Regions from separate parts of the Arthrobacter sp. GmRoot5-12 genome, predicted to be linked through region 2. Evidence: riboswitches for the same ligand, from Rfam matches in the RefSeq annotation. Region 2 holds a riboswitch; each other region holds the start of a gene.
What was found. Region 2 has a riboswitch for cyclic di-AMP ahead of AC6JAM_RS04645 (M23 family metallopeptidase). Riboswitches for the same ligand answer to the same signal wherever they lie in the genome.
Positions count from the first base shown of each region.

Region 1 (10,307 bases), 2.9 Mb from region 2:
CCAGTGCGTCCACCTCGGCTGTGGGAATCCAGAGCAGTGCGATGCTTTCGGGATCGCTGATGACGGGCTCGAAGGATTCCCGCACCAGCACCACCACGGTGGTGTAGGACCAGTAGCCGTGGTCCAGCACGGAGGTGAACAGCACTTCCACGCTCTCCGGCGGGACGGCAGCTTCCTCGTAGGCTTCGCGGAGGGCACCGTCGACCGGTTCCTCGCCCTGGTGCAGTGCCCCGCCGGGCAGGCCCCAAGTTCCACCGTTGTGGCTCCAGACGGCGCGGTGCTGCAGCAGCACACCTTTGCCGGGGTCGTAGGCCAGGACGCCGGCCGCGCCGAACCTGCCCCAGTACCGGCCGCGTTCCCCCTCCACCCATGCGTCGCCCGGGTCGCGCGGGCCGGTGCGCGGCGGCGGAGTGGAGGACGTGCTGGCGGACGGAAAGAGATCCATCGCTCCAGTCTGACAGGTGAAGCACCCGCAGGTGAAGCACCGGCGGGTCAGGCGGTGGGGCGGGTCAGGGGGCGGGCGGAATCCCGCCGGCCCCGTCAGGTCTTGTTTCCGTGGTCGACGGCGAAATCACCGCCGGGATACATGACGGTTTCATGCCCGTCGTCAAAGCGGACCACATATGGTGGGCTGCCGCCCTCGCCACGGACTTCAAGAATCACCCCATGCCGGTCCGAGGACCCCACGGTCCTGCCGTGCACGACGATACGGTCGCCTTGGGCTGCCTCCATGGCAATCACCTCCCAGCCCCCAGATTACGACTCGTGGCCGCGTGGGAACAGGGCACCATGGCAGGATTCCGGTATGCCGTTGAACCTCATCCTGCTCGCCGATACCCACATACCCAAACGCGCCAGGGACCTGCCGGAACAGGTGTGGTCCGCCGTCGAAAATGCCGATGCCGTATTCCACGCGGGCGACTGGGTGGAGGCAGCCCTGCTGGACGAATTCGAACGCCGGAGCAACCGGCTGCTGGGTGTTTTTGGCAATAACGATGGGCCCCAATTGCGCCGGCGCCTGCCCGAAACGGCAACTGCCAACCTGGACGGAGTCCGCTTTGCGGTGGTCCATGAGACGGGGCCGGCCAAGGGCCGCGAAGTGCGGTGCGATGCGCTCTTTCCCGACGCCGATGTCCTGGTGTTCGGCCACAGCCACATCCCGTGGGACACGGTGTCGCCGAACGGCCTGCGGCTGCTGAACCCCGGGTCGCCCACGGACCGCCGCCGCCAGCCGGCGTGCACGTTCATGGAGGCCACGGTCGACGGCGGTCAGTTGGCCGAGGTCCGGCTGGTCACGGTCCAGCGTGACTGACCCGCCATGCCGCTTGGCATGAGGCCGCCTCTCTGCCTAGGCTAGGAACCGTAAGCATGCTTAGCTTTTTGCTTTCCTGTAACGGCGCAAATCGCGGGCTGCTTCAGTACCCGGGGCGACGAACCAGCCCGTGTCCGCACGACCAGGAGGACCACCATGACTGACCAGTACACCTTCCGCAATCCCGTGACGGCCTACGAAAAAATCTCCCCGCCCAGGCAGCACCAGCCCGAGCCGGGGCTGGATGCAGAACTCGAACCCAAGGCCGACCTGGGCGAGGAGACCTACCGCGGCACCGGCCGGCTGGAAGGCCGCCGGGCCATCGTCACCGGCGCGGACTCCGGCATCGGGGCCGCGACGGCGATCGCCTTTGCAAGGGAAGGCGCCGACGTCGTGCTGTCCTACCTGCCGCAGGAAGAAGCGGACGCCTCGCGCATCGCCGGGATCATTGAAGCGGCCGGCCGCAAGGCCGTCAAGGTGCCCGCTGACCTCAAGGATTCGGCGGCATGCCGCGACCTGGTGGAAACGGCGGTGGCGGTCCTGGGCGGGGTGGATATCCTGGTCAACAATGCCGGGAAACAGGTGGCCCAAGAGGACCTGCAGGACATTTCCGACGAGCAGTTCGACCACACCCTGAAGACCAATGTCTATGCGATGTTCTGGGTGACCAAGGCCGCCGTGCCGCATATGCCTGCGGGTTCGACCATCATCAACACCACGTCCATCCAGGCCTACAACCCGTCCCCCACCCTGGTGGACTATGCCACCACCAAGGCAAGCATCAACAACTTCACCAAGGGCCTGGCCCAGCAGCTTGCGCCCAAGGGCATCCGGGTGAACGCTGTGGCCCCCGGCCCCATCTGGACGCCCCTGCAGGTCAGCAGCGGCCAGCCCAAGGAGCAGCTGCCGGAGTTCGGCCAGTCCACGCCCCTGGGCCGTGCCGGCCAGCCCGCCGAACTGGCCCCCGCCTACGTCTTCCTGGCGTCGCCGGAGTCCAGCTACGTCGTGGGCGAAACGCTGAACGTCAACGGCGGCAGCCCCACGCCCTAGCAGCCAGCCGCGCTCCGGCTGCCCCGGTCCGTGTGGTCAGCCGGCTGCGTCCTGCGCCGCCAGGAGCTCGTCGGTGGCAGGGTCCGGCTCGCCGTTGAAGAACTGGGCCAGGACAGTCTTGAACACTGTTTCTCCGGGTGCTGCCCGGAGGAACAGTGTCATGGAGGAGCGGAGTTTCCTGGCGTCGATGCCACCGAAGATGTCCTCGGCCGGCTGGTCGGCATGGTTGGCCAGGACCGTGGCACACTCGAGAAGCCGCGGGCCCAGGACTTCGTGGTCCAGGTAGGCCCGGGCTTCAGCCAGTGAAGAGATGGCGTATTTACGTGACATGGCGCTCTGCCCCAGCCCGGCAATCTGCGGGAAGATGAACCACATCCAGTGCCCGGACTTCCGGCCGACCTGCAGCTCCCCCAACGCCTGGTCATAGGTTCCGCCGGTGTTTTGGGCGGCAACAAATCGCCCAAGATCAAACGGCTCATTCATGTGGATCTCCTTCATTCGTCCGCTTTTAGAAAGTCAGTTCCTTCATGAGGGCAGGGGCCGCCGCCTGAAGATGGGCGTCCGGGTCCCCGCGCCACCGTTCCACCACACCGCGGGCCCGCTGCCGTTCACGCTCCCCCAGCCCTGCCAGCAGCGGCATCAGGACATCGGAGAGCAGGGGCGCGGTCAGATCCGCTGCCTGGGCGGAGCGGAGGAAGCCTTCCAGCCGGGTCAGGTCCGAATGCTGCAGGAGCCGCACCCGTGACTGCAGCAGCACCACGGCGGCAAGGCGGCGCTCGAAAACCGGGCGGGAGCCGGGCCCCGGCTGTCCCCAGAGGGCAGAGGCCAGCATCACGGTTGCGTCGTGGTCCAGGTCCTTGAATTTGCGCAGGGCGTCGCGCACGGTTCCACGGACGGCGCCCACGGAGGAACCATACGAGGCCAGCACACCGCCCAGGCGGTGTGCGACGTCGTCCGCGCGGTACCAGGCGCCCTCATTCTGGAGGGTACGGTCAACAAATTCCGCCGCAGCGGACACCACGTCCGCTGTGCCGGTCACCGCGCGCGCCCCGCGGAGGCGTGGTGGATGCAGAACGGGGTCCAGGGCCGGGCTTCCAGCCTGCCCTCGGCGATGGGTTCCCCGCACACCGCACAGATGCCATAGGTCCCCGCGGCCAGCCGGGCCAGGGCAGCTTCAATCTGGTCCAGCCCCGTCGAGCTTTGTTTCAGCAGCGCCGATGCCTGTGACAGCTCGAAGGCGATCGTGGCCCCCTCCGGATCGTGTTCGTCGTCGACGTTGGAGTCCTGACGGGCCGAATTCGCAGCGTCGATGTCCGCCCGCAGCGCCGGCAGCAAGGCCATCCGCCGCGTCCGCTCCTCTTCGAGCAGTGCACGGAACCGTTCGAAATCTGGCATGGGGAAAGCCTAGCGCGTCAGTCAGTACCAGTTCAGGGATACGGAATGGTTCCATGCCCCGCAGGGCGACCCGTAGCGGTCACGGATGTAGCCCAGGCCCCATTCGATCTGCGTCCGGTAGCTGGTCAGCCAGTCGCTCCCGGCGCTGGCATACTTGCCGGGCGGCAGTGCCTGGGCAATTCCGTAGGCCCCGGACCACGCGTTGGTGGCGGTGGTCAGCCAGTTGGATTCCTTGGTCCACAACTGGGCCAGGCACAGGAACTGGTCCTGGCCCCAGCCGAAAGCGGCAAGGCGTCCGGACGCGTAGCTTTTCGCCCCTGCCGGATCGTTGACCGCTCCACCGGGAATGGAAGGCACGACGACGGCGGGCGGGCTGGGCAGGGCCGGCTCGGCTGGCGGCGCCTCCGGAACGGAAGGGACAGGGTTGGCCGGCGGAGGGTTGGCCGGGACAGGATTGGCAGGGGCTGGATTCACCGGGACAGGATTGCCGCCCACGGCGGCTGGGGCGGCTGGTGCGGGCGGCCTGGGCTGCTGGGCGGCCGCCGCGGCGGCCCTGGCGGCCGCTTCGGCCTGGCGGCGGGCCTGCTCCTCCGCTGCGGCGCGCTTGGCCGCCTGGGCCGCCTCGTAGGCAGCCAGCGCAGCCTGGCCTTGGCGGTACTCCCCCTCAAGCGCCGCCGTCGTCCCTTTCAGGGCGGCAAGCTGGGCCGTTAGCTCGCCGCCGTGCCGCTGCTCCTCGGCCACCTGCCGTGCCAGTGCGTCCCTGGCGGAACTGGCTGCCCCGGCTTTTGCCTTTGCCTCCCCGGACAGGCGCTCCCGTTCGCTCCTGGCAACCTTTTCCTGTTCCACCAGGGCAGCGGATACCTTTCCGGCCGCCGCCGCCTTGACCACCAACGCGGCCGTCTTGTCCCCCACGAGCTTGACGAGGTTGAGGCCCTGGACGCTGTTGGTCCCCAGGGCGTCCAGCGCCACGAAGAACCCGGCGTTGGTCCCGCCTGTCTTGTACGACTGCACGGCCAGGGCGCCGAGGTCCTTCCGGTACCGGGCCACTTCGTCGTTTGCGCGGGCGGCCCGTGCGGACAGGGTTTCCAGGCGTGATGTGGCGGACTGGAGCTCTGCATCCGCGGCAGCGTATTCGGCGGCCGACCGTACGGCTGCGTCCCCGGCTGCCTCCGACTGCGCCTGCAGGCCGGTCAAGAGCCCGTCGATGGTGGCAATTTCTGCAGCTTTTGCCGCTTCGGACGACTGCGCCTGCTGCACATCCGACCAGGAGGGATATCCGCCGGGCGGCGGCTCCTCCGCTGCGGCCGGCAGCACGGTGGCGGCGGCCAGGGCGATGGCCAGCACGCCACCGAGGAGCGGGATCCCTCGGCTGGTCACGAACAGGGGCATAGTCCCGAAGCTTACCGTCCGGCGCGGCCCCCGAGGGCGCGTCCGTGGCCACATTGTTACCGTTTGCAGCGATAAAGACCCTGCCTGCATCGGTCGAGGTCACCGCCCGAAATGCGAAGTACATCAAGACGTTTGCGCAATTGAGAGGGGAGCCTCGTATGTTATCCAAATGTGACAATCGGGGGCAGCGCGGGTTATGGTCGTTTGGTGTCCCTCTCAGACGGGACATTCCCGTCAGCATGCCGAGCCCTGCCGCTGATCATGGGATTCAACCGCTTTCCGTTTGGCAGGGACGGGGGAACCAAGTTTCTACGGCCACATGTGGCCTTGGGGTTAAGTCGTTAGCGCCTCCGCCCGCGGAGCCAGCTACCGGCCGGGTATCTCCAGCCCGAACCCGACAGCTCACCCCGCAGGCATGGGAGAGGCGATCAACTGTGTCAAAAATTTCCACCACTGCCCGTCACCGCGCGACTCCGGCCCGCTCCATTGTGCTCGAGGGCCTCGCCGTAACCGCCAAGTCCCAGGCCCGTTCGCTGGGCCGTCCGGCGCTTGCCGTTGCTGCAGCGTCCGGTATTGCCTTTGGCGTCGGAGCCCCGGCCCATGCAGGTGTCACCGGCCCGGACACCACTGAGAACACCAGCGTCCAGGCATACTCCGCACCTGCCCCGGCAGCAGCACCCGCCGCAGCAGCAGGAACCGTCCACACGGTGGTGTCCGGCGACACCATCGGGGCCATCGCGGCCGCCCATGGCGTCAGCCTCAACGACGTCCTTGCCGCCAACGGACTGGGACTGTCCTCCATCATCTACCCCGGTGACCAGATCCAGATCCCCGGCGCTGGCCACACCGCAGCCCCGGCGCCGGCAGCAGCTCCCGTCCAGACGGCAGCCGCAACCGCACCGGCAAACACCGGCATGAACATGTCCTACGCCTCAGCCGCCCCGGCGGCGTCCACCGGCACCGGGACCGGCGCTGCCATCCTGGCATCCGCTTACAGCCAGGTCGGCGTGAACCAGGACTGCACCGCAATGGTTGAGAAGGCCCTGCGCTCCGTCGGCAAGTCCGTCGGCGACCTGGCCCCCACGCAGTTCTTCCAGTACGGAACCGTTGTCGGCGCTCCCGCCCCCGGCGACCTGATCATCACCTCCGGCCACGTGGGCGTGTACGCCGGCAACGGCCAGGTTGTGAGCGGCGGCGTCAACGGCTACAGCACCGAGGTCCACTCCATCAGCTGGCTCGGCGGCTACTCCGCAGTCCGCGTAGCCTAGCCTTCGCAACGCTTTGGCAGCAGCAGGCTGGTACTAAACAGCAAAGCTGTTCTTAGACAGGAGGGCGGCAGCCGGGTATTCCCGGCTGCCGCCCTCCTGTCATTTCCGCACCGTACCGCTGAACAGTCACGTCCCGCAGAAGGTCATGTAGGTGCCGAAATCCTCAGGGGCACCTTCGGCGTAGCGTTCCAGGCCCGGCCGCTCGGCGAAGGGGCTGCCGACGGCCTCGAGCAACTGCTGCAGGGGAGCCAGGTTTCCGTCAGTGGCGGCGGACAGCGCCTCTTCCACGAGGTGGTTCCGCGGAATATAGGCAGGGTTCACGCTGTCCATCAGTTCCGCGTCGGGCCCCAGGGCCTGCCACCGCTCCGCCCAGGCGTCGAACGCTTCAAGGTCCAGGACCATGCCGCGCACGGGACGGAGGTCCCCCCGCGCGGCCTTGCCCAGGTTCCGGAAGAACAAGGTGTAGTCCACCGGCCCGTCCTTCAGGATGGCAATGGCACCGTCCACCAGGGCGGAGGCGGCGTCGCTGTCCGCATCCCCCGACAGGCCCAGCTTGGCCTTCATGCCGCCGGACCACGCCTGGCTGTACTGTCCGCGGAATCCGCCAAGTACCTCCACCGCGGGGGCAACCGCCTTTTCCTGGTCCCCGTCGATCAGCGGCAGCATTGCCTCCGCCAGCCGTGCAAGGTTCCATTCGGCCAGCACCGGCTGGTTGGCGTAGGCGTAGCGTCCGCTGACGTCGATGGAACTGTAGACAGCGGCGGGATTGAACACATCCATGAACGCGCACGGGCCGTAGTCGATGGTTTCCCCTGAGATGGTCATATTGTCCGTATTCATGACCCCGTGCACGAACCCCACCAGCATCCACCGGGCCACCAGGTCCGCCTGGGCGGAGACCACCGAGGCGAACAACTCCAGGTAGGGGTTTGGGGCGCCGGCAGCGTGCGGGTAGTGCCTGCCGATGGCGAAATCCGCCAGCCGCTTCAGCAGCTCGAAGTTTTCCGTGGCCCGCGCGTACTGGAAGCTGCCGACGCGCAGGTGGCTGCCGGCAACCCGCGCCAGGACCGCACCGGGCAGCATGCCGTCACGCCTGACCTGCCGGCCAGTTGCCACGACGGCGAGCGAGCGGGTGGTGGGAATGTGCAGGGCATGCATGGCTTCACTTACCACGTACTCACGGAGCATGGGCCCGACGACGGCACGTCCGTCCCCGGCGCGGGCAAACGGCGTGCGCCCCGAGCCTTTGAGATGGAGGTCCAGGAGGCGGCCGCCTTTGTCCGTGACCTCACCAAGCAGCAGGGCGCGTCCGTCGCCAAGCAGCGGAGAGTAGCCGCCGAACTGGTGGCCCGCGTAGGCCTGCGCCACCGGGGTGGCGCCCGCCGGAACGTGGTTGCCCACCAGGAGCCGCACCCCTTCGGGACTGCGAAGGTACCCTGGGTCCAGGCCCAGGTCGCGTGCGAGCCTGTCGTTCAGGACCAGGAGCTCGGGGCTGGGGGCTTCCTCGGCCTGCCAGGGAACGGCGAGTTCCGACAGTTCCCGGGCGAAACGGCCGTCAAAAGTGACCGTGGATTCAGCTGCTGCCGTCATGGCTTAACCCTATCGCCGTAGTTCCGCCCGCTGCTTCCCGTGCTGGTTGCCGGCGGCGGGGAACGGCAATGTGCTGCAGGTCCTCAGCGGCAATGACCGTGGTTCCGGGAGCCTGCGCCCGTGCCTGCTCCGCGAGGTGCGGGACGCCGTCGCCATAGCGTGCGGAGAAGTGGGTGAGCACCAGCATCCGGGACTTCCCGGACGCCGCAAGTTCCCCTGCCTGCCCGGCGGTCAGGTGCAGGTATTGCCGGGCCAGGCCGACGTCGTCGTCACTGAACGTGGACTCGGCCACCAGCAGGTCCGTGCCTGCTGCCAGTTCTTCGGCACCGTGGCACGGTGCGGTATCCATGATGAAAGCGAAGCGCTGGCCCGGCCTGGGAATACTGACCTCTTCCAGCCTGGCCGCTCCGAGGACCCCATCGCGCTGCAGCAGGCCCACGTCGGGCCCTTCGATGCCCGCCGCCCGCAGCCTCTCCGGTAGGAACGTGCGGCCATCTGGCTCGGTGAGCAGGTAGCCGTATGTCTCGATGCGGTGCTTGAGGGGCCGGACCTCAAGCCTGTCCGCCACGGCACCGGCGCCGCCATGTGGATGGAGCCTCACGTCAAGCCCGGGCGGGCTGAGACCCACCAGGGCCCTGACCACCTGGTCACCGGACGCCGGATAATGCAGGTGGACCGGGTGCGCCACGCCGTCCAAAACCATCCGGGAGAGCACCCCGGGAAGGCCGAAGCAATGGTCCCCGTGCACGTGCGTAAGGCAGATCCTGGTGATGGCGCCCGCCGCCACTCCCGCATGGATCATCTGGCGCTGGGTACCCTCGCCGGGATCGAAAAGCAGCCCTTCGCCGTCCCAGCGCAGGAAGTAGCCGTTGTGGTTGCGGGTCCGGGTGGGAACCTGGGACGCAGTGCCCAGCACTACGAGTTCACGCACCGTTGGAATCTGACGCTGCAAGCAACCCTTTGGCGTAGGCGGCCTGGCCGCCGTGCTGAAGGCAGTCCCCCAGGATGCTGACCAGCCGCACGCCCAGGGTGACGGGCGGATCCCAGCGCCTGTCGACCACACGGTCCAGGTCGGAATCCCCGATACCTTCCAGGACCCTGGCAGTCTGCCGGTGAACGGCCTGGTAATACTCCCGCAGGAGTTCCCGGGGCGCGCGGACTGCGTCCACCTGCTGGCTTGAGTGGCCGTAGCCCGTATCACTGTCCGCCAGCGGGAGCCCGAAGCGGGTTACGAATCCTTCGGCCTTCCAGACCTGCTCCAATCCCGAGGCGGACGCAACCTGCGCATCTTCCACCCGTCCCATGTGCCAGACCAGCCACGCGATGGAATTGCCTTGGCCTGCAGGACGCAGCTGCAGCTGCTCCTCATCCAGCCCGTCCAGTACCTGCCCCACCAGGCCGGGGAGGCGGTCAAACGCCTCGAGCAACAACTCCTTGGAGTGCATGGGTCTCCTTCCCTGCGGACCGGGCCCGGGCGCAGCCGGCCCCGGGATTGCTAGCGTTCCAGGTCGTCCGGCTCAAACTCACTGAGGGGCGAGCCGCCAAAGTTTTCCTCGTCGTCGCTTGCGTCTGCTTCCAGGCCTGTGGGATTCCCGCCGAAATCGACGTCGGCTGCTGCTTCACCCAGCGTGGGTGTGTCCGGCGGCACCTGCTCATCGCCGGAGCGGTACCGGGCCTCCGCGCTTTCGTCCCGCAGCGTCTGGTCGCTCAGGAAGTCCTGCTCCTCCCCCGAGACTGCTTCGTCCTGCAGCAGCGGGTCCTCCTGCCAGCGGTCCGGATTGTTCTCTGCAGCCCCGGGGTAGCTGTCAGGTTCCCCGTTGACGGGATCGAGCTCCAGTGACGATGCCGCGCCGGGAGTCTCGTCGAGAAGAACGTCGTCTTCCTGCACAACTTCCAACTCATCGTCGGGGACGTTCTGTTCAGTCATGATGATGCCTTTCTCATGGGCTCCGGGCGGATAATAGTAAGCATACTGAGGAACGGTATGCCTGTGAACAGCCACCGCATTTCTGTCCCAAGCGGACAAACGGCGGTTCCCGGCCGCGCGCCAAGGCCACAGGGCGGCCTGAACAGCGCTTCCGTGACTTTTGGCCCTAGAGTGCCGGTGGCGGCGGGGCCAGTCTTGAAAGGCAGGAAGACCAGTTCAAGACGACCAGGAAGTGCGGCCATGACATCCCAGAAACCCATCGCTGTGGGCACCAACGACTCAGCGCAAAGCCAGGCCGCGGTCCTGTGGGCGGCCCGCCGCGCCCACCGGACGCACCTGCCTCTGGTGATCCTCCACGTCGTCGACGACCGGTGGG
Region 1 covers NZ_AP046056.1:3,914,729-3,925,035, reverse strand. The annotation lists gene AC6JAM_RS18260 (NUDIX domain-containing protein) at 1-445, opposite strand, end outside; gene AC6JAM_RS18255 (DUF1918 domain-containing protein) at 541-732, opposite strand; gene AC6JAM_RS18250 (metallophosphoesterase family protein) at 806-1,312, shown strand; gene AC6JAM_RS18245 (glucose 1-dehydrogenase) at 1,469-2,362, shown strand; gene AC6JAM_RS18240 (DUF1810 domain-containing protein) at 2,399-2,845, opposite strand; gene AC6JAM_RS18235 (DNA alkylation repair protein) at 2,871-3,401, opposite strand; gene AC6JAM_RS18230 (TraR/DksA family transcriptional regulator) at 3,398-3,757, opposite strand; gene AC6JAM_RS18225 (coiled-coil domain-containing protein) at 3,779-5,146, opposite strand; cyclic di-AMP (ydaO/yuaA leader) riboswitch at 5,407-5,577, shown strand; gene AC6JAM_RS18220 (C40 family peptidase) at 5,581-6,414, shown strand; gene AC6JAM_RS18215 (protein adenylyltransferase SelO) at 6,541-8,004, opposite strand; gene AC6JAM_RS18210 (ribonuclease Z) at 7,988-8,935, opposite strand; gene AC6JAM_RS18205 (mycothiol transferase) at 8,928-9,449, opposite strand; gene AC6JAM_RS18200 (hypothetical protein) at 9,500-9,931, opposite strand; gene AC6JAM_RS18195 (universal stress protein) at 10,172-10,307, shown strand, end outside.
Region 1: it holds a riboswitch for cyclic di-AMP, as region 2 does, so the genes downstream of both, AC6JAM_RS18220 (C40 family peptidase) here and AC6JAM_RS04645 (M23 family metallopeptidase) in region 2, are expected to answer to the same signal.

Region 2 (10,307 bases):
CGGCGAGCACGGCGGGGTGGCCGGGCCGCATGGCCACGCCATCGATGATGAGCCGGCCGCCGAGTTCGGCCACTGCCCTGCGGAGGTGGTCCGTTCCCGAGCGCCCGGTGCCACCGGTAGTAATGACGACGTCGGCCGGCAGGTCCGGCGCGTCCGGCACGTCCGGCAGTACGTCTTCGAGCGCCGAAAGCCATTCGTCATAGGAGTCGCCGATTCGCTGCTGCCCGCCGGGTATGCCGCCCAGCATGGCGACGACGTCCGGCAGCTGCGGGCCGAAGGTGTCGCGGACCTGGCCCGGGGCCGGCGTGCCGCGTTCCACCACTTCGGACCCTGTCAGGACCAGGCGCACCACGGGCTTTCCCTGGACCTGCACATCGTCGTAGCCTGCCAGCGCGGCAAGTGCCAGGTGGGCGGGATTGAGCTCCACCCCCGCCTTGACCAGGATGTCCCCTTCCAGGGCTTCCTCCCCGGCTTTCCTGATGTGCTCTCCCGCGCGGGGCTCGCCCGGGCGGGCCTTGCCTCCGGTCATCAGGAGTGGGAGTCCTTCATCGTCCTGGCCAAGGACTGCGCTCTCGGTGCGAAGAACTGCCTTGCCGCCTGCAGGAATCAGGCCGCCGGTGGCGATGGGGCTGGCCTGGTGCGGTGCCAGCCGGGTGCCGGGTTCCACCGGGATCCAGGGGCCGCTTCCGTTGACTACCCAGCCGTCCATGGCCGAGGACGCATAGTGGGGCATGTCCTGGAGGGCCACAATGTCCTGGTCCAGTTTGCGGTCCAACGCGATACGCAGTGCCACTGGTCCGGGAGGAATGGGGGTTGCGGCGTCGAACGCCGCCTGCCGGGCCTCTTCCCACGTGTGGGCGGCATGGTGCTGGCCCGCATGCCCTGCTTCCGCCGTCCCGGCTTGGACTGCGCCGGAGTCAGTGGTTCCGGGTTCAGTGGGTCCGGGTCCAGTGGGTCCGGGTCCAGCTATGCCGGCCGGCCCTTCCGCTTCGCTGCCAGGTGGCGCTTCCGGATCGCTTTGGGGTTCAGCGGTCATTCGCCGGGAGTCCCGGCGGCAGCCTCAGCCTCGTAGTCCTTTGCCAGGGTGCGGGCAACGGCCAGGGCCGCATCCATTGATTCAGCGTCCATCTCCCTGCCGGGAGCCGAAGCCAGGCCCGCAGCGAACCCGGCGATGAAAGTGGTGAGCGGAGCGGCTGGCCGGACCACAGCATGGGCGGCGACGCCCGCAAGCGCCAGCACCGCGTTGACGTCCACCTGGACGTCCTCAAGCTTGTACGCCTGGAGAAGTGCCCTGCACCACTCTTCCAGAGTTTCGTCCTGGCTCTTCACGAATTGCCTCCCACGTTTGCTCCGCCCGTCTGCCGGTCCTGGCGTTCGCTCTGGTTCCCGGCGGCAATCCCCAGCGCGGCAGCGTCATCCCAGGTATCCACATCGGAGGTGGACCCGGCAGGGACTGTGACAAGCTGCACGTCCAGATTAGCAAGGAGCGACCTGACAGAGCCGTTGACCAGCGCCCCGCGGGCAGCGAGGTCCCTGCACGCCTTTGTTAACTCAGGCGTGCGGTAAAAACCCACCAGTGGCTGTGGGCGGTCGCCTTCGGCAGCCATGACATTTGCCGGGTCGGCCGCCGTGGACATCTGCAAAGCTTCCTGAAGCGCTGCCACCGCTTGGGATGCCAGCGGCATGTCGCAGGCCAGCACCAAGAGGTAGGGCGCACCCTCGCCGATGTCCGCCAGCGCATCCAGCCCGGCCGCTATGGCTGCCGCCGGGCCCGCGAAGTGCGGCTGCTCCCTGCAGCTCAGCAGGTTGGGAGGCCAGATTGGCAGGGAAGCCATCTCGCCCACAACTGCCACATGCCGGGCCCCCGCGGCGGCAGCGACAGCGCGTTCGAGGAGGGTTTGGCCTTGGAAGACGAGCGACTGCTTGGGTACGCCGCCCAGCCGCGATGACCTCCCCCCGGCCAGGATCACGGCATCAAAGGCAAGCCCGTTCACTTCCACTCCCCCAGCCTAGCGACCGGCAGCGTAGGGGCCGCACTGCGGGTCAGAACGTCCGGCGCACCGGAGCATCACGGCAACTCAGGCAGCGCGGGGTGTCAGGCGGCGCGTTCCGGAAGCAGGAAGGGGTCCCAGGCCGGCGTGGGCTTCTCCAGTTCCTTGATCTGCCAGATGGTTCCGTGCGGCGGTTCGGGCACGAACCGCAGGGTCCATCCCATCTCCGCTGGAGTGTGGTCGCCCTTGACGTTGTTGCAGCGCAGGCAGGCGGCCACCAGGTTCTCCCACGAATCGGCCCCGCCCCGGGACTTGGGGTGAACATGGTCAATGGTGTGCGCCGCTTTCCCGCAGTAGGCGCATTTATGCCCGTCGCGCCGGAGTACGCCCCTGCGGCTGACGGCCGTGGAGTGGTTGTACCGGGGCCGGATGTAGCGGTTGAGGAGGATCACGGACGGGCGGCCCAGAATGTCAGTAGGGCCCACCACGGGGTCGTCACCTTCGGCCACCACACTTGCCTTGCCTGTGAGCACAAGCACCAGCGCCCGGCGGAAAGTAATAACCGCCAGCGGTTCATATCCAGCATTCAGAACGAGAGTGCGCATGCACTTACCTCTTCACGGCCGCACCCGTCAGGGGCACGAGGGCCGGCTGCCCTCGGCATGTCCGGGCTATGGATCGACATCACAAGAGTAAACAAAGAAGTGCAGAATCGGGTAATCGCCACTCTGGAGCAGGACAACGGCTGGACACCGCGGGAGGGTCGGCCGCGGGCGGCGCGGGCCGATTAAGCGCGAAGGACCCCCACCGGGATGGCGGGGGTCCTTGGGGGCATTGCCAGGCCTGCGGCCGTTCAGGCCTGCCTTGGGATGCTTAGTTGACGCGGATGAACACGGGGCCGGAACCCACGTTTGCGCTGAAGACCACAGTCTGGTTTCCGTTGTAGCCGCCGTGGACTGCCATGCCGTTTCCGGCGTAGACAGCAATGTGGGCCATGCCCGCGCCGCCGTCAGCGTAGTAGATCAGGTCGCCCGGCTGCGCTTCGGCTGCACTCACGGTGCGGCCCAGGGACAGGTAGCCGGCGGGCCAGTCATGGAAGTGGATGCCGACGGCGGCCAGCGAGTTGGTGACCAGCATGGTGCAGTCCTGCATAACGCCGAGCTGGGCGTAGGCGGCCGAGAGGATTGCAGCGCCCTTGCCGCTGGCGGAAGCCTGGGCAGCGGGAGCGGCCGGAGCAGCAGCGGTGGCAACCTTGGCGGTGACCTTGGGAGCCGCAACGGGCTCGGCGGCAGGAGCAGCTTCCTGCACCTCGACCTGGGGCTCAGGCTCGGCGACGGGAGCCGGCGTGGTGGTGACAGCGGGCTTCTCGTAGCTGATGGCGATGGTGGAAGCCGCGGAAATCGGGGCGTCGATTGCGGATTCAACTTCCAGTGCGGACGCCGGAGCGGAATCACGCTTGACGTTGGCGTCGGCAGCGTTGGCCGCGATGCCGCTGGTCAGGACCAGGCCGGAAGCGGCAGCGATAACCGCAGCCTGGCGGCCCATGCCGCCTGCGTTGTCGCTGACGGCCTTTGCAATAACAGCGATCGAGTTGGTTTTGGTGACCTCGGCGCGATGCCGTGCGGTGGCACGAGTCGTCATCAGTTCTCTCTTTCGTTTTTCCCTCAAACCGCTTGTAGGCAGGCGAAGGTTGTTGGACGCGCCGGCATCTTGGGGGTACGTCGGCGCGTCCCGAACGGGGATGTGGTTTCTAGCGAAAAAGCCTTGGGCAAAGAAATAGCCCTTGGAGCGTTAAGCCCAAGAACTAGTTGCCGTAGTGGTAGTACGAGGAGGTGCCAGTGGCTGCAGGCGAGTGGAGCAGCGTGCCCTGGGAGGGGTTGAGTGCGCTGATCATCATGCCGTTGCCGACGTAGATGCCGACGTGCGCGCCACCGTTCTGGACAACCAGGTCACCCGGCTGCGGGGTGGAGGTGGGAGTCATGATGCTCCACGCATTGGTGCGGGGGATGCTGATTCCGGCCTGGGCGTAAACCCACTGCACGAACCCGGAGCAGTCCCAGCCGGTGACCGGGCTGGTGCCGCCCCACACGTAGGAGTGGCCGATGCCGGTGTAGGCGATGGCAGCGATGCCCGAGGTTGCCGCAGCGGATACGGTCTCCGCCGTCTTGGCGGCCGGAGACGCCTCCTGGCCTGCAGTGGTGGCGCGGTTCGCCGAGGCCGTGGACTGGGTACGCACCGCTTCCACCTTCGGAGCAGCGGTGGTCTTGACGACCGGACGCTCGAAGGACACCGTGGCCGTGGGTGCGGCCGTGACAGCGAGGGCTGCCTGGGACGAGCCGGACTCGGTGGAGGCAGAGACACCGGCCGTGGTGTCAGCTGCCGTGGCGGGCAGGCCCATGCTCAGGATGAGGCCGGAAGCCGCTGCCACAACGGCAGCCTGGCGGCCTACGGTCCCGGCATTTGCACTGACGGCCTTGGACATGGCGTCCAGGGGGTTGGTGCGAACCGTTTGCGCACGGTGGCGCGCAGAATGATGGCGTGAAGACACGAAGGTAGCCTCTCCCAATGCCTGCGAGGTGAGCTGTCGGATTCGGATGGGAGTCACCCGGCCACGCTGCTTCCTGGGAAGCTTGTGACTTAACCCCAAGGCCTTCTGAACATGAAGGCCAAAATTGGTTCCCCCGCCCCTGCCAGACGATGAAATGCGAACGGACCTTGAGCGGTGGCAGAGTTAGGCAATCCACTCAAGAGCGTCAACTTCGGAAAAGTTGACGCGAGTTAGACGGTACAGCAGTTTTGCTTCAATGTCACATTCAGGTCACGGCGCGTCGCGGACATGTGAGAGCGGGCAACCATTTGGCTACAGCCAGCCCATGGGATCGACAACTTCGCCATTGACCTGCACCTCGAAGTGGAGGTGGCAGCCAGTGGATGCGCCCGTGGTACCGCTCAGTGCCACCACGTCCCCGCGGGAGACGGTCTGGCCCACCTTGACGTTGAAGGACGAGAGATGGTTGTAGGTGGTCTCCAGCCCGTTGCCGTGGTCAATGACCACGCGGTTTCCGCCACCGAACTGGTGCCAGCCGGCAAAGGTCACGGTACCTGTCGCGGCGGCCAGGACCGAGGTCCCGCACTGCGCCACGAAGTCCTGGCCCCGGTGGAAGTCTCCGGAGCCTCCGGTGATCGGACTGACCCGGTAGCCGAAGGGGGAAGCGGTGGTGAGGGAGGCGAGGGGTGCAGCCAGGGTGCCGGCCGAAGCGGCACGCGTGACGGAGCCGGCGGACTGGGCGCTCAGGAGTTGCTTCAGCTTCCCGTCCGGGTCGGCCTGGGTCACCACGGCCGACCGGCTGAAGTCGATCTGTGCTCCGACATCGGCCGAGATCTGGGGCTGGGGGCTGACGGCGGACGCGGCCATGGGGGCACTGCCGGCGGCATCCGTGGCCATGACGGGACTCGTGGCGGGCACCGTGACCGTCAGCACCAGGCCTGTGGCGGCAAGGGCAATGCCGGCTTTTTGGCCAATACCGCTGGCGGCGGCAAACTCCGTCATCTGCCGGAAGGGACCCCGGCGGCGGCGCGCGTCACGATGCAGGTCGCGGGGGCGCTCCGCTGCGACAACTTCGGCAACCCGGGGTGCCGAAGGGGGGCCGGCCGCGCGGCGGCGGCCCCGGGAGGTCTGCATGGTCAAGAAGGGTTCCTCTCTGGAAGAAGCCTGCGGAGTTAGCTGTCGGATTCGGGTCAGAGAGATCAAAGACCCGGTCCGCCTTAGGCAAGCTTCTGCACAGGGGGTATTCCCGGAAGAATCCTTCACTGGAGAGGCTTGCTGCTGACGGACTTCACCCCAAGGCAGTCCCCCGCTGCCGCTTGTGGTTCCCCCGCCTCTGCCAGTAACGACTCGTGCACCTGGCCCGCTGGCAGAGCTCGGCTCCGGATCAGGTAACGCTTATGTATCAACGCTTGGTTCCACTATAGGGGCTTAAGACCCTAGGTAACAATTCCGTTACCTTTGCGTGGTTGCCCCTCTGTGGGGTATGGGCGCCCCGATCAGGGCTGGCTGATGGCCACAAAGACGTGGGCGGCAACCTCGGGCGGCAGCTCCAATGCGCCTTCGATTCCAGGGACCCGCACGGAGATGTATTCGCCCACGCGTTCCAGCGCCACGGCGGCACCCGGCCGGATACCGCCCTCGTCCAGCTGCGCCAGCAGTTCCGGTTCCACCTGGATCGGCTCCGCCAGGCGGCTGATGGTCACTCCGGAGGCGGGCCCGTAATTCTTCATCGCTTCCACCAGGCTGATGGCGCCGTCGGCAAAGCCGGGCCCCGCCTGGCCGCCCAGCGCCGCAAGGCCAGGGATGGGGTTGCCGTACGGCGACTCGGTGGGGTGGTCCAGCATCTCGTAGATGCGGCGCTCAACGCGCTCGCTCATGACATGTTCCCAGCGGCAGGCTTCGTCGTGGACGTAGGCCCAGTCCAGGCCAATGACGTCTGCCAGCAGGCGTTCGGCCAGCCGGTGCTTCCGCATGACCTCCGTGGCGCGCTTGCGGCCCGTGTCCGTGAGTTCCAGGTGCCGGTCGCCGGATACGACCACCAGCCCGTCCCGCTCCATGCGGCCGATGGTCTGGGAAACGGTGGGACCGGAGTGGCGCAGACGCTCGGCGATACGGGCCCGAAGGGCAACGATGTTTTCTTCCTCAAGCTCCAGAATGGTCCTGAGGTACATCTCCGTAGTGTCGATCAGATCCGTCATCCAGCTCAGCTCCTCGAGCGCAGTACCTTGCGTTGTCCCACCGTATCGCCTCTTCGCGCAAAGTAGTCCGGGGGAAAGCTTAGCCTATTTTGACTTTGTCCGAATAGCCGCGCCCCGAGGGGCTGCGCGGGGACGGCACGTCTCACTGTCCGGACTATGACGGGCCTGGCTCCCGCCCCCGGCGGCGGTTCAGGCAGAATGGGAATGGCCCGCAGCGCAGCCACCGGCGCTGCCGGCCACCGACCGCCCGCCCTTCCGGACCAAACTTTTGTCCCCGCCGAATTGGAGCACCTGTGAGCGACACCAGCATCACGATCCCCGCCGACCTCCTGCCCCAGGACGGGCGGTTCGGAGCCGGCCCGTCAAAGGTCCGGCAGGAGCAGATCGACGCGCTGGCAGCAGCTTCCAAGACGATCCTTGGCACATCGCACCGGCAGGCCCCGGTCAAGAACCTGGTCGGAGCGGTCCGTGAAGGGCTGAGCCAGTTCTTCCGCGCCCCGGAAGGCTACGAGGTGGTCCTCGGCGTCGGCGGCTCCACGGCTTTCTGGGACATCGCGAGCTTCGGCCTCGTGGAGAAGAAGGCCCAGCACCTGTCCTTCGGTGAGTTCGGGTCCAAGTTCGCCGCCGCCACCAACAAGGCGCCCTTCCTGGAAGCCTCCTCCATCATCAAGTCCGAGCCCGGCACCCGGCCCGCAGCCAAGGCCGAGGCCGGCGTGGACGTCTACGCCTGGCCGCAGAACGAGACCTCCACCGGCGTCGCCGCCCCCGTCAAGCGGGTAGCCGGAGCCGACGAGGGATCACTGGTCCTCGTGGACGCCACATCGGCGGCCGGCGGACTGGACGTGGACGTTGCCGAGAGCGATGTCTACTACTTCGCCCCGCAGAAGAACTTTGCCTCCGACGGCGGCCTCTGGCTTGGCCTGTTCTCCCCCGCAGCGCTGGAACGCGCCGCGCGCATCAAGGCCAGCGGCCGCTGGATCCCGGATTTCCTGGACCTGCAGACCGCGATCGATAACTCCCGCCTGAACCAGACCTACAACACCCCGTCGCTGTCCACGCTGGTGACGCTGAATGCCCAGGTCCAGTGGCTGAACTCCAACGGCGGCCTGGACTTCGCGGCTGCACGGACGGCCGATTCAGCCGGCCGCATCTACAGCTGGGCGGAAGCGTCCGGCTTCGCCACCCCGTTCGTGGCCAAGCCCGAGGAACGCTCCAACGTGATCGCCACGATCGACTTCGACGAATCGATTGATGCCGCCACCGTGGCCAAGGTCCTGCGCGCCAACGGCATCGTGGACACCGAGCCTTACCGGAAGCTGGGCCGCAACCAGCTGCGCATCGCCACCTTCGTGGCCATCGAGCCCAGCGACGTCTCCGCCCTGCTGGCCAGCATCGACTACGTGGTGGGCGAGCTGCGCAAGTAACCCGAGCTGCGCAAGTAACCACAGTTAAAGCACGACGGCGCCGCCCGGGTTTCCCCCGGACGGCGCCGTTTGTTTGTGGTCAGGAAGTCCTTGTTTCGGCGTCAGGCTCCGCGCCGTCGTCGGCCGGCCCTTCATCCCCGGGTTCCCGCTCCGCTGCCCGAAGCCCATCCGGGGTCCCCTGCCCGGGCTCCTGCTGTTCCGGTTCCTGCTGTTCCGGCTCCTGCTGCTGTTCGTCCTCGGGACGGACGCGTTCGGCCCACGGCACCCACTCCGGGGCCAGGACGGAGTCCCCGGACGGCAGCAGGCCCAACTCGTTGACCGTGACCACCTTGGAGCGCGAGTTACGGGTCAGTACCGCATACCACTGCCAGCCCACATAGCCGGGCAGCCGGGATTCGAACAGGTGCGTGACCAGCCGGTCGCCCTCGCTCTTGGCTGCCAGGTGCGGCCCGATGGTGCCGGCCGGAGTGATGCCCTCCACTGCAGCCCGGGCGGTGTCCACCGCCGCGGCCAGGAAAGCATCGGGCTTGCCCGTGCGCCACACGGGCACGCCTGCCTTGCGCTTGGGCTGGGTCTTGGCAGCCTGCTCCTGCACTGGCGTGCCCGGCTGATCAGGTTGGGGGTCCATGGGCAGCCTAAACGTCCAGCTCGTCGGCAACCTTACGCAGGGCGGCAGCAATGGCCTTGCCCTTGTTGCCGTCCGGGTACTTGCCCTTGGACAAGGTTCCGGACAGGTTGTCCAGGACGGTCACCAGGTCCTGAACCAGCGGGGCGAGGTCCTTCGCGCTGGGGCGCTTGGCCTTGGCGATGGACGGGGTCTTGTCCAGCACCCGCAAGCCCAGGGCCTGGGCGCCCTTGCGGCCGTCCGCAACCCCGAACTCCACCCGGGTGCCCGCTTTCAGTTCCGTCACGCCCTCGGGCAGCGACGACTTGGGCAGGAAGACCTCCTGGCCGTCTTCGCCCGCGAGGAACCCAAAGCCCTTGTCCTTGTCATACCACTTGACCTTGCCGGTAGGCACGTAATCAACCTTCTTCGTTCTGCTGTCATGAGACACGGCCGGCTGCCACCGCGTCCGCATTGTTGTGCGGGTTCAAGGTATGGCCAGCGCAAACCGTGTTGGTCTGTATCCTTCAAGGTTATCCTGCCGCGTGCCCTAATCACGCTTCCGGCCGCACCGTTCCGCCCCGGGCGCAAGCTCCCGGTGCTTTCACTTGCGGCGCTGCTGCCGCTGTAGCGTTACGTCCATGACTCCCTTGCGTTACCGGCGGCCGCTGATGGTCCTCGCCGCTGTTATAGCCGTGCTGTCCCTCATTGCTGTGGGAACTGTGATGGCGCTTGCCTTCGCCAACACGGTCGCCCCCGCCTGGGTCACCTACTCGGCCCTTTACGGCCTGCCGGCGGCCTTCATCCTGATGCTCCTGGTGGTCCTGGACGGCGTTGCCGCCCGGCGGCGGGCGGGGAAGCGGGAGCCGCGGTAACGTTGGACTGATGTCCCTCATTCGAGCGCTCGGCAAGGACCTGGAGGCGCGCAGCGACGACTCGTTGCGCGTGTTGTTCGCCGCGCGGCCGGACCTCATTTCCCCCTCTGTTCCGGACTTCGCCGCGCTGGCGGCGCGTGCCAGTTCACGGGTCAGCGTCCAGCGTGCGCTGGAGCGCCTCACCCGGCCGCAGATGCAGGTGCTTGAGACCCTCCATCTGTGCACCAACACGGACACCGGGCACAGCGCCTCGGCGGAGGGCCTGCACCAGTTGATCCGGGGTTCATCCCTGGCCGTCATCGAACAGATCATGGACACCCTGCAGGAACTCGCTTTGGCGCATCCTGCGGTCCCCCCGCATGGCGCCCCCGCCCAGGCTGCCGGGCACCACTACTACCTCCCTGTCGGCTCCCTCAAGGATGTGGTGGGAATCTATCCCGCCGGGCTGGGCCGCAGCTACACGGAGCTGGTCCGCCTGCAGCCGGCCTTCGCCCAGCGGGTTGTCCAGCTGGTCTCCGAACTGCACCGCGGTGGATTCGCGATCCACGATGCCAGCACGCCCATGGAGGCGGCGCTGGCGCTCCAGCATTGGACCTCCTCCCCCGAGGCACTGCGGGACATCCTCGCCAACGCCCCGGAACGGACGACGGCGTTGCTCGCCAGGTTC
Region 2 covers NZ_AP046056.1:1,033,796-1,044,102, forward strand. The annotation lists gene AC6JAM_RS04615 (molybdopterin molybdotransferase MoeA) at 1-1,036, opposite strand, end outside; gene AC6JAM_RS04620 (DUF6457 domain-containing protein) at 1,033-1,329, opposite strand; gene mobA (molybdenum cofactor guanylyltransferase) at 1,326-2,000, opposite strand; gene AC6JAM_RS04630 (HNH endonuclease) at 2,096-2,596, opposite strand; gene AC6JAM_RS04635 (NlpC/P60 family protein) at 2,865-3,632, opposite strand; gene AC6JAM_RS04640 (C40 family peptidase) at 3,796-4,473, opposite strand; cyclic di-AMP (ydaO/yuaA leader) riboswitch at 4,544-4,723, opposite strand; gene AC6JAM_RS04645 (M23 family metallopeptidase) at 4,852-5,673, opposite strand; cyclic di-AMP (ydaO/yuaA leader) riboswitch at 5,686-5,910, opposite strand; gene AC6JAM_RS04650 (iron-dependent transcriptional repressor DtxR) at 6,036-6,737, opposite strand; gene serC (phosphoserine transaminase) at 7,031-8,161, shown strand; gene AC6JAM_RS04660 (DUF3027 domain-containing protein) at 8,241-8,789, opposite strand; gene AC6JAM_RS04665 (cold-shock protein) at 8,797-9,180, opposite strand; gene AC6JAM_RS04670 (hypothetical protein) at 9,407-9,640, shown strand; gene AC6JAM_RS04675 (helicase-associated domain-containing protein) at 9,651-10,307, shown strand, end outside.

Region 3 (10,307 bases), 150 kb from region 2:
GTTCGAGGACCTGCCTGGCGTGGTCCAGAGCCTGGCGGACGGCAGCCTGGAAGCCCTGTGCCACGTCGTCGAATACCCTGCCGGCAGTCCCGCGCCCAGCCAGCCACCCACACCCCCAAAGACTTGAGGTAACAATGTTCAGCCTGACCATCCGCCGCCACTTCATGATTGCCCACAGCCTTCCCCGTGAGGCTTTCGGCCCCGCCCAGGGCCTGCACGGTGCAACCTTCGTCGCCGAGGTGGCCTTCCGCCGTCGCGCCCTCAATGCCGACGCGATCGTCCTGGACATCGGCGCCGCCGGGACCATCATCGAGGAGGTGCTCGCCGGCCTGAACTACCGCAACCTGGACGAGCACCCGGACTTCGAGGGCAAGCTCAGCACCACGGAAGCCCTCGCCGAGTACATCGCCCGGAAGGTGGCCGCAGAGATCAAGGACAACGACGACGGCCGTGAACTCGCAGGACTGGAGGTCACCCTGCGCGAGAATCCTGACGCCTGGGCCACCTTTTCCCTGGACCTCACCGCGTAGCAATGCGTCCCATCCGGCTGCTGGTTCCCGGCAATATCCGCCACAGCTCAGGCGGCAACGTCTACAACGCGCGCCTGGTTGCGGGCCTGCAGGAACGGGGCGCGGAGGTGGAGGTGGTTGCCGTGGAGGGCAACTGGCCGGACGCCGGCGCCAAGGAACGACGCCGGCTGGGCACCCTCCTCGGAGCATGGGAACCTGAGGCACACCACGGGGACGCAGTGGCCATCGTGGACGGCCTGGTGGCGGTAGGTGCCCCGGATGAACTCGAATACGCCGCGAAGGCGGGCGGGGAAACATGGGTCCTGGTGCATATGCCCGTTGAGGAAAGCTCCGGGGCTGCAGCCCTGGAACGCGAAGCGAGAGCCCTCCGTGCGGCAACCGGCGTGATCTGCACCAGCACGTCGTCTGCATCCCTCCTCCTGGAAAGGGGGCTTTCCCGGGTCACCGTTGTCCTTCCCGGCGTCAACCCCGCACCCCTGGCCCAAGGATCCAGGCCGCCGCACGTGGCGGTCATCGCCGCGCTGCTGCCCAACAAGGACCAGCTGCTGTCCGTGCATGCCCTGGCCCGGATCCAGGACCTTGAATGGACTGCGTCGTTCGTGGGCTCCGAGCAGGCGGACCCGGACTACGCACGGGAGGTCCGGGCTGCCATTACTGCCCACGGGCTCCAGCGGCGGGTGCAGCTCACCGGCGAGCTCATTGGCGAAGCCCTGGAGGCCGAATGGGCGCGGACGGACCTGACCCTGCTGGTGTCGCGGCTGGAGGCTTTCGGCATGGCCGTCACCGAATCCCTGGCCCACGGCATTCCTGTTCTGGTCCGTGCCGGGACCGGGGCGGTGGAGGCGCTTGGCATGGGCGGGCTGGGAACGGCCGACGGCGAACCCCGCCTTCCGGGGGCAGTGCTTACCCTTCCAGACGGCGGACAGGAGAGTCCCGGCCGCCTGGCCAATGCCCTGCGGGGTTGGCTGGTGGATGGAAAGACCCGGGAAAAATGGCGTTCAGCTGCGCTTGATGCGCGGACCAGGCTGCCGGGATGGAGCGAAACAGCGCAGGACGTGCTGGCCCTCCTGGAGGGACCCGGCGGACACGGGGAGCGGCAGGGCTAGAGGCTGCTCCGGTGGGCGGCGAAAAATTCGCGCAGCAGTAAAGCGCACTCTTCCCCGCGGACCCCGGGATACACCTCAACCCAGTGGTTCAGCCGGCGCTCGCGGAGGATATCGAATACCGATCCCGCAGCGCCGGCCTTCTCATCCCAGGCCCCGAACACAACCCGGGGAATCCTCGCCAGGACGATCGCGCCCGCACACATGGCGCAGGGTTCCAGGGTGACCACCAGTGTGCAGTCGGACAAGCGCCACCCGTCGCCCTGGCCGCCGCCGAGCCGTGCCCGTTCCCGCAGCCGTCCGGCCGCCTCCCTGATGGCCACCACCTCGGCGTGGGCTGTGGGGTCGCCCAGCTCCTCCCGCTGGTTGCGTCCCGAACCCAGAACGTCGCCGTCGGGCCCTATCACTACGGCGCCGATGGGCACGTCCTCCGTGTCGAGCGCACGGCGGGCCTCCGCCAGGGCAAGGCCCATCCAGGCCTCGTGTTTCTTTTCGGGCAAGGGCATGGCTCAATGATAGTTTCGGGGTTAGTCAGGTTACTTGCCGATGCCGGGAGGCACCATGGACACTCTTCGGGACCGATTGGGTATTTGGTTCAAACCCTATGCGGCGTTGATCCTCACCATCCTTGTGGGCGGTGTGGTCATCGTGTCCCTGGCGCTGCTTGGGGCAGAGGTCTACGACGATGTGGTGGACTCCGCTGGCCTGGCCAACCTGGACAAGCCTGCCCTTGCCTTTGCCGAAGGCCTCCGCAGCCCCGGCCTTGACTCCTTTGTCACCGGTTTCACCAACATCGGCGGCGGCATCGGGATGCCCATCCTGGCCAGCATCCTCACCGCGTGGTTGACCTTCCTGAGCCGGAACTGGCGTCCGCTGGTCCTGATCGGCGGTGCAGCGGCAGCGTCCGTCACCGCCACCACGTTCGGCAAGAAGCTGGTGGGCCGTACCCGGCCCGACCATGCGGACGCCGTCCCCCCTTACGAGGATTCGCCATCCTTCCCCAGCGGACACACCCTGAATACCACCGTGGTGATCAGTCTGGTGATCTACCTCATCTGCCTTCAGTTCCACACCATGCGGGTCCGGGTTACCGCCATCACCGCCGGCTCGATCTTCATCATCGCCATGGGCCTGAGCCGGGTCTTCCTGGGCCACCACTGGCTCACGGACGTTATGGCCGGCTGGATCCTGGGCCTGGCCTGGGTGGCAATCGTTATCCTGGCCCACCGGCTGTTCCACCTGGTCCGAAGGCGCGAGCACGCAGGGGCAGCGCCGTCGTTCGACCGTCCCATCGTCCGGGACGTGGTGGCCGAGGAACTGCACGACGGCGAACACTCCGGACGCGGGAAGGGCAGCGCCGAGTGATAGTTTTGGGGGATGCGCACTCTCGTTGTTGACCACCCCCTGGTCGCCCACAAGCTCACTGTCCTGAGGGACAAGAACACGCCGTCGCCGGTCTTCCGCCAGCTGACGGAAGAGCTGGTGACCCTGCTGGCCTACGAAGCCACTCGGGAGGTCCGCACCGAGCCCGTCACCATCGAGACGCCCGTCAGCACCACCGTCGGCACCGCCTTCACCAAGCCCACCCCGCTGGTGGTTCCCATCCTGCGCGCCGGCCTGGGAATGCTGGAAGGCATGACCAAGCTGGTTCCCACCGCTGAAGTGGGTTTCCTGGGCATGGCCCGGGACGAGGAGACGCTGGACATCATCACCTACGCGGAGCGCCTGCCGGAGGACCTCACCGGCCGCCAGGTTTTCGTCCTGGACCCCATGCTGGCCACGGGCGGAACCCTGCGCGAAGCCATCAAGTTCCTGTTCAAGCGCGGCGCTTCCGATGTCACCTGCATCTGCCTGCTGGCCGCCCCCGAGGGCCTGGCGCGGCTGGAGGAGGAACTGTCAGGGGCCAACGTGCACATCGTCCTGGCCTCCATCGACGAGAAGCTCAACGAGAAGTCCTACATTGTCCCCGGGCTGGGCGACGCCGGCGACCGCCTCTACGGCATCGCCGGGTAGCGCTGCTGCCCTGTTTGAACGGGCTCTTTCCCAACGGGTGTCCCGCCGCTAGCCTGTGCGGATGGACTGGAAACTCGAGCTTGTCTTTGTCCCCGTATCCGACGTTGACCGTGCCAAGGACTTCTACGTCAACAAAGTGGGCTTTAACGCCGACTACGACGAGCGGCCGTCGGACTCCATCCGCTTTGTGCAGTTGACGCCGCCGGGCTCGGCCTGCTCCATCTGCATCGGCGAAGGACTCGTCGACGCCCCGCCCGGCACGGGCTCCAACCTGCAGATGGTAGTCGACGACATCAATGCGGCGCATGACCAGCTCAAGAGCAACGGCGTGGATGTCAGCGATGTGGACGTCCAGGACTGGGGCCACTTCGTGTACTTCGCCGATCCGGACGGAAACAAGTGGGCTGTCCAGTACATCCCGTGGCGGAACGCCGGGCAGGGCGCTGGCGGGAACACCGGACAGGGCGCCGGACCGGGCGCTGGTTAACCAAAGCGGCGGGCCGCATCATGATGATGCGGCCCGCCGCTTTGGTGCAGTTCCCCCGGCATCGCTGCCGCCGGGGGGAGGAGTGCCTAGTACCAGTTGTGGGCCAGGTGGAAGTTCAGGGCACCACAGGGCGACTGGTAGCTCTTCTTGATGTAGTCCAGGCCCCAGTTGATCTGCGTGCGGTAGTTGGTGAGGTAGTCCGCGCCGGCGCTTGCCATCTTCTCAGCGGGCAGGGACTGGACGATGCCGTATGCCCCGCTGCTGGAATTGGTGGCCGTGGTGGTCCAGTCGGACTCCTTGGTCCACAGCGTCTGCAGGCACTGCATCTGGTCCGGTCCCCAGCCAAACGCCCCCAGCTGGCTGGCGGCGTACGCTTGGGCGCCTGCAGGATCGTTAACCGCGACGGCGCGAGCCGGCTCAGGTGCGGGGGCGGGCTCAGGCGCCGGGGCCGGGGCAGGCGCTGCGGGTGCTGCCGGTGCCGCTGCGGGGGCCGGTTCCGCTGCCTGCGGTGCCACGCTGATGGCAGCGGGCGCGGGGCTTGCTGCCGGGTTGGAGCGGATCTCGCTCTTCTCGATGCTCATTTGAGCGTCGGACGCCGACGTGGAAGGGTTGGACGCGGTGGATGACACCGGAGTCATGCTGCTGGTGGCCTGTCCTGCCGCGCCTACCCCCACCAGCACCGCGCACGATGCTGCAAGGACGGCGGCGCGCTGGCCCAGGGTGGTCTTCTTGGCCTGCTGCGCGGCCCTGTGTTTAGCCTTGGCCTGCAGCAGGCGTGCTTCTGCCGTGTTTTTGGACATGATTGATCGCCTCTCACACCTGCGGAGTTAGCTGTCGGGTTCGGATGAGGGCATCCGGCCGTACGGAAAGATCACGTACTGGCTTAACCCCAAGGGCATTCAATGCCCGGGACGGTGGGTCCCCCGCCTCTGCCGTAGCTCAATCGGAATCCGGGGAAGCGGCAGAGCTTGGCGTCGACCCGGGATATGCGGCCCGAACGGGGGCCGCACCCAATCGACGCTACAGGAAGTGCACGCGAAAGTCACATTTAGGTAACGGAAGTCACGATCCTCAGCGCGTTGATTTGCCGGATTCCCCGTTCGTAACCTCGGTCCCATTGGGGTATGGCCGCCCCATTTCATGAGCGCAGCGCGCCGACCGTTACAGTTCCCGTTACCCAGCCAACAGGTAGACGGTGGTGCCGCCAATGCTCTGCGCCGTGAAGTTGTTCGCCACCCACTGGGCGATCTGGGCGGCAGCGTCCGAACCGGTACTGGCCCGGATGGTTCCGCCTGTGATGAAGTAGTGGATCTTTCCCTGGGACACCAGATCCTGGAACTCCGCCAAGGTAGGGGCGGGATCTGTGCCGTTGAACCCACCCACCGCCATGACCGGCAGTTCCGTTGCCAACTGGTAACCGGCAGCGTTGTTCGAACCCACCACTGCCGCTGCCCAGGTGTAGCCTGAGGCGCCATTCCTGAGTGCTGCCACGAGTTCCGCGGACGGCGTTGGGGCGCCCAAGAGGCCTCCCAAGGCCCCGCCTCCGCGACCACCGGCAGCAGCGGTTCCGCCGGGAAGTGTTCCTCCGGACGCGCCCTGCTGGCGGGCCGTGCTTCCCTGGGTTGTTGGCTGCCTGGTGCTGCCTGTCCCGGTCCCGCCAAGGCCGGTCCGGCCAGGGCCCGTCCCGCCAGGGCCGAAGCCCGACGACGGCCCGGCACTGACTATCGCCCCGCTGTGCGTTGTCGACGCCGTGGAAAGGGAGTACGCCAGCGGCCCGGTGAGCGACGCCGCAATGGCGAGCGCCGCCGTCGTCCGCTGCACGGCACGCCAGCGCAGGAACCTGCCGAACGCCACGCCCGCTGCGGCCGCCAAGCCTCCGGAAAGGACCAGCCAACGCAGCCCCGCGCCGTAGGCGGACGTGGTGCCAAGCAGCTGGAAGGCCATCAGGGCGGCCGCGGCCACCGCTGCGGCCAGCAGGAGTGCGGCGGGTGGCTGCTGCCGGTGCTGCCACAGGAGGACCGTGCCCAGCCCCGCAAGCCCGGCGATCCCCGGCGCCAGCGCCACGGCGTAGTAAGGGTGGATGATGCCCGCCATGAAGCTGAAGACCAGGCCCGTCACCAGCACCCACAAGCCCCAGATGATGACGGCGGTGCGGACCGCATCCGTCCGCGGTGCCCGCCGGCCCAACCACAGCAGGCCCGCCGCAAGGATCAGGGCGGACGGCAGCAGCCACGCGATCTGGCCGCCGAACTCGCTGTTGAACATCCGGAGCAGCCCGGGATCTCCCCAGCCGTTGCCGCCGCCCACACTGCCGGTCTCGTCGCCCGTCAGCCGGCCCAGCCCGTTGTAACCCAGCGTGAGCTCCAGGATGGAGTTGTTTTGCGATCCGCCGATGTAGGGACGCAGGCCGGCCGGCGTCAGCTCCACCGCCAGGAGCCACCACCCGGCGGAGGCCACCATGGCCGCTCCCGCCGCGGCCAGCCGGAGCAGGCGCCGCGGGAGCCTGTGCGGGCCTGCCAGCGCGTAGGCGATGGCGAATCCCGGAACCACCAGCAGGACCTGCAGCTGCTTGGCCAGGAAGCCGAAGCCCAGGAACACTCCGGCCAGCAGGAGCCAGCGCAACCGGTCCTCCTGGACTGCACGGAGGACCGCGTAGGCGGCTGCCGTCATGAGCAGCACCAGCAGGGCGTCCGGGTTGTTGAAGCGGAACATCAGCGTGGCAACGGGGGTGAGGGCCAGGACGGCTGCGGCGATCAGTCCTGCGCGGTGCGCCAGCCGTGGATCGGCCGTGGCAGGCGCCGCGGCCCGCCGTACGGCCAGGTAGAGCAGCCAGGCGGTGCCGACGCCCATCAGCGCCTGGGGGACCAGGATGCTCCAGGAACTGAGGCCGAAGATCCGGACGGACAACCCCATGACCCACAACGACGCCGGCGGCTTGTCCACCGTGATGGCGTTGGCGGCGTCGGAGGAGCCGAAAAACCAGGCCGCCCAGTCCTGCGATCCGGCCTGGGCCGCGGCGGAATAGAACGCGTTGGCCCAGCCGGATGCTCCAAGGTTCCACAAGTACAGCACGGCGGTCCCGGCCAGCACCGCTGCCAGTTCCAGCCGCCGCCGGAGCGCCCGCGGGTCCGGCCGGAAGCGGGCCGGGACAGGATGATGCGCGGCGGCAGGAGCACCGGCAGGGTGTCCGGTGTGGACCGACGCAGTGTGGACGGACACTGGGTAGTGGCTGGCCATTGAGTCCTACTTGGTGAGTTGGTACACGGTGGAGTTGCCTACGGTCTGGGCCTGGAAGTTGGCCTGGACCCAGGCGGCCACCTCTGAATTGCCGCGGCCACCCATGCCGCCGCCTCCCATGCCACCGCCTTGGATGAAGTAGCCGATCTCGCCCTTGGCCACCATGTCCTGGAACTGGGCGAGCGTGGGGTAGGGGTCCCCGCCGTTCCAACCGCCCAGGGCAATGACGTTGGTGTTCGTGGCGAGTTCCAGGCTGGCTGCCTGGCTGGCGCCGGAGACGATCGCGGACCACTTCGTGGTGGTGGCCTTCAGGAGTGCCGCCACCGCCGCATCTGCGGATCCTTCGCCCGGGCCCCCGGCGCCGCCGGCGCCCCCGGTACCGCCGGGGCCGGCTGCGCCGTCGATGCCGCCGAAGGGATCGAGTCCACCCGCGCCGTTGGCAGCGTCAGTGGCGGCCTCCCTGCCGTCAGCCCGTGCGCCGCCGAATCCAGCGGCACGGTTGCCGAAGCCACCCGCGGACGAACCCGCCGGGCCCGACGTCGGAATGGAACCGGAGTGGGCGGAAGCAGCGGTGGCGAGGGTCCACCCCGCTGTCCCAAGACCGCCGGCCAGGAGGGATACGACGACGACGGCGGCCGCACCGGCCCGGCGGAACCGTCCGGAGGCGCCCAGTTTCGAGGTGCCCGGTTTTGAGGTGCCCAGTGCATCGAGGCGGAGGAGGATTGCGGCGGCGGCGAGGACGCCGAGCACGATGATGGCGACCCGCAGCCAGGGGAGCCACGACGTGTCGCGGCCCAGCAGGACTGCCGACCACACAGAGGTGCCGAGGACGGTCACGGCGAGGACGATCCGGGCCGGCCAGTAGCTGCGGCCACGCCAGAGCTCCACTGCGCCTATGCCCACCAGCGCTGCGATCGCCGGCGCCAGTGCCACTGAGTAGTAGGGATGGACAATGCCGCTCATGAAGCTGAAGACACCTCCGGTGACCACGAGCCAGCCGCCCCACAGGATCAGGGCCGCGCGGCCCGGGGAGGTGCGTACTTCCCGGCGCGTGAACCAGAGGCCTGCCACCAGCAGGACCAGGGCGGCGGGCAGAAGCCACGAGACCTCACCGCCAAAGCTGGTGCCGAACATCCGCAGCAGCCCGGCCGCCCCGCCGAATCCGGCGTTGCCGCCGCCGAAGCCGCCTCCGGGACCGCCGGCAGCAGCACCCCCGGCCCCGCCGGGCATGCCCTCGCCGGAACCGGTGAGACGGGCCAGTCCGTTGTAGCCGAACGTCAGTTCAAGGAAGCTGTTGGTGCTGGACCCTGCCATGTACGGCCGCTCGGAGGCCGGTGTCAGCTGGAACAGGGCGATGTAGCTGCCGGCAACCACGACGATTCCGCCCAGCGCGCCAAGCAGGTGCACCAGCCGGCGCCCCACCGGCGTGGGTGCGGCCCACAGATAGGCCAGTCCCAGCGCGGGAACAATCAGGAAGCCCTGCAGCATCTTGGTCAGGAATGCCAGGCCAACCACGGCGCCGGCGGCCACCAGCCACTTCCAACCCGCCCTCTCAATGGCGCGGGTGGTGAAGTAGGCAGCAAGCACCAGGCACAGGGTGAGCATGGCGTCCGGGTTGTTGAACTTGAACATGAGCGCAGCCACCGGCGTCAGCGCCAGGGCAGCGCCGGCCAGCAGGCCTGCGGCAGGTCCCGAGACGCGTTTGACGGCCAAGTAGAGGAACCCGACGGCGGCCACCCCCATGAGTGCTTCCGGCACCAGCATGCTCAGTGGTGAAAAACCGAAGATGCGCCCTGCGAGGGCGGGGATCCAGAGTGCTGCCGGCGGCTTGTCCACCGTGATGGCGTTCCCTGCGTCCAGCGAGCCGAAAAGGAACGCCGTCCAGTCCTTGGTGCCGGCCTGGATGGCGGCTGCATAGAAGGAGTTTCCGTAGCCGGTTGCTGCCAGGTTCCACAGATACAGGACCGCCGTGGCTGCCAGGAGCCCCACGGCGGAAGGCCTCACCCAGCGGGGCTGCGCACCGAAGGCGTAGCGGGTCCAGCGGGGTGCGGTATCGGCCGCCCCGGGGGAGGAGGCAGCGTGGCCGGATGGCGACGGCTGCCGGCCGGCGGGTGAGCCGGCGTCCGCCGGCGAAATGGTGGAGGTCATGATGCTGCCGTTTCTGTCGAAGTGGGGGCGTCTTTGGTGGTCCGGTTGCCGTGGTTGCCGCGGAACACCCAGAGCCGGAACAGCAGGAACCGGACCGCCGTGGCTGCCAGGTTCGCCGCCACAACGGTGAGGACTTCCACCCACCGGTCAGGCGTCGTCGTCCGGTGTACAAAGGCGAGTGCTCCGGAGGTGAGCAGCAGGCCGATGCCGAACACGATCAGCCCTTCGAAGTGGTGCCGGACCGGGTTGCCGCCCTGGATGCCGAACGTGAAGCGCCTGTTGGCGCCAGTGTTGGCCACGGCGGTGATCAGCAGTGCAAGGAAGTTGGCCAACTGCGGGTCCATGAATCCCCGGCAGAACACGAAGATCAGGAGGTACGCCAGGGTTGAGGCGGCGCCAATCGCGGCGAACCGGACCAGCTGGCCGAAAAGGCTGCTGCCGCGTGTCTGCTCACCGGACCGCGAGGACGCCGGGATCGGACCCCGTGCCAGGGCTGCGCGCAGTTCCGGGACCGGGATGCGACCGTAGACCAAGTCGCGGGTGAGCCGGGCCATTCCCCTCACGTCGGCCAGTGCTGTGCGTACCACGTCCACGCTGGAATCGGGATCGTCGATCCAGTCAACGGGGACCTCATGGACACGCAGGCCGCAGCGTTCGGCGAGGACCAAAAGCTCGGTGTCGAAGAACCAGGAGTTGTCCACGGTGTAGGGCAGGATCTGCTGGGCGACGTCGGCGCGGATGGCTTTGAACCCGCACTGCGCGTCGCTGAACCGCGCGCCCATGAACGAG
Region 3 covers NZ_AP046056.1:1,186,691-1,196,997, reverse strand. The annotation lists gene AC6JAM_RS05320 (zinc-dependent alcohol dehydrogenase) at 1-127, shown strand, start outside; gene AC6JAM_RS05315 (6-pyruvoyl trahydropterin synthase family protein) at 135-530, shown strand; gene AC6JAM_RS05310 (glycosyltransferase family 4 protein) at 533-1,636, shown strand; gene tadA (tRNA adenosine(34) deaminase TadA) at 1,633-2,139, opposite strand; gene AC6JAM_RS05300 (phosphatase PAP2 family protein) at 2,195-2,998, shown strand; gene upp (uracil phosphoribosyltransferase) at 3,011-3,646, shown strand; gene AC6JAM_RS05290 (VOC family protein) at 3,708-4,133, shown strand; gene AC6JAM_RS05285 (aggregation-promoting factor C-terminal-like domain-containing protein) at 4,220-4,933, opposite strand; cyclic di-AMP (ydaO/yuaA leader) riboswitch at 4,939-5,099, opposite strand; gene AC6JAM_RS05280 (ArnT family glycosyltransferase) at 5,307-7,370, opposite strand; gene AC6JAM_RS05275 (ArnT family glycosyltransferase) at 7,377-9,518, opposite strand; gene AC6JAM_RS05270 (bifunctional glycosyltransferase family 2/GtrA family protein) at 9,515-10,307, opposite strand, start outside.
Region 3: it holds a riboswitch for cyclic di-AMP, as region 2 does, so the genes downstream of both, AC6JAM_RS05285 (aggregation-promoting factor C-terminal-like domain-containing protein) here and AC6JAM_RS04645 (M23 family metallopeptidase) in region 2, are expected to answer to the same signal.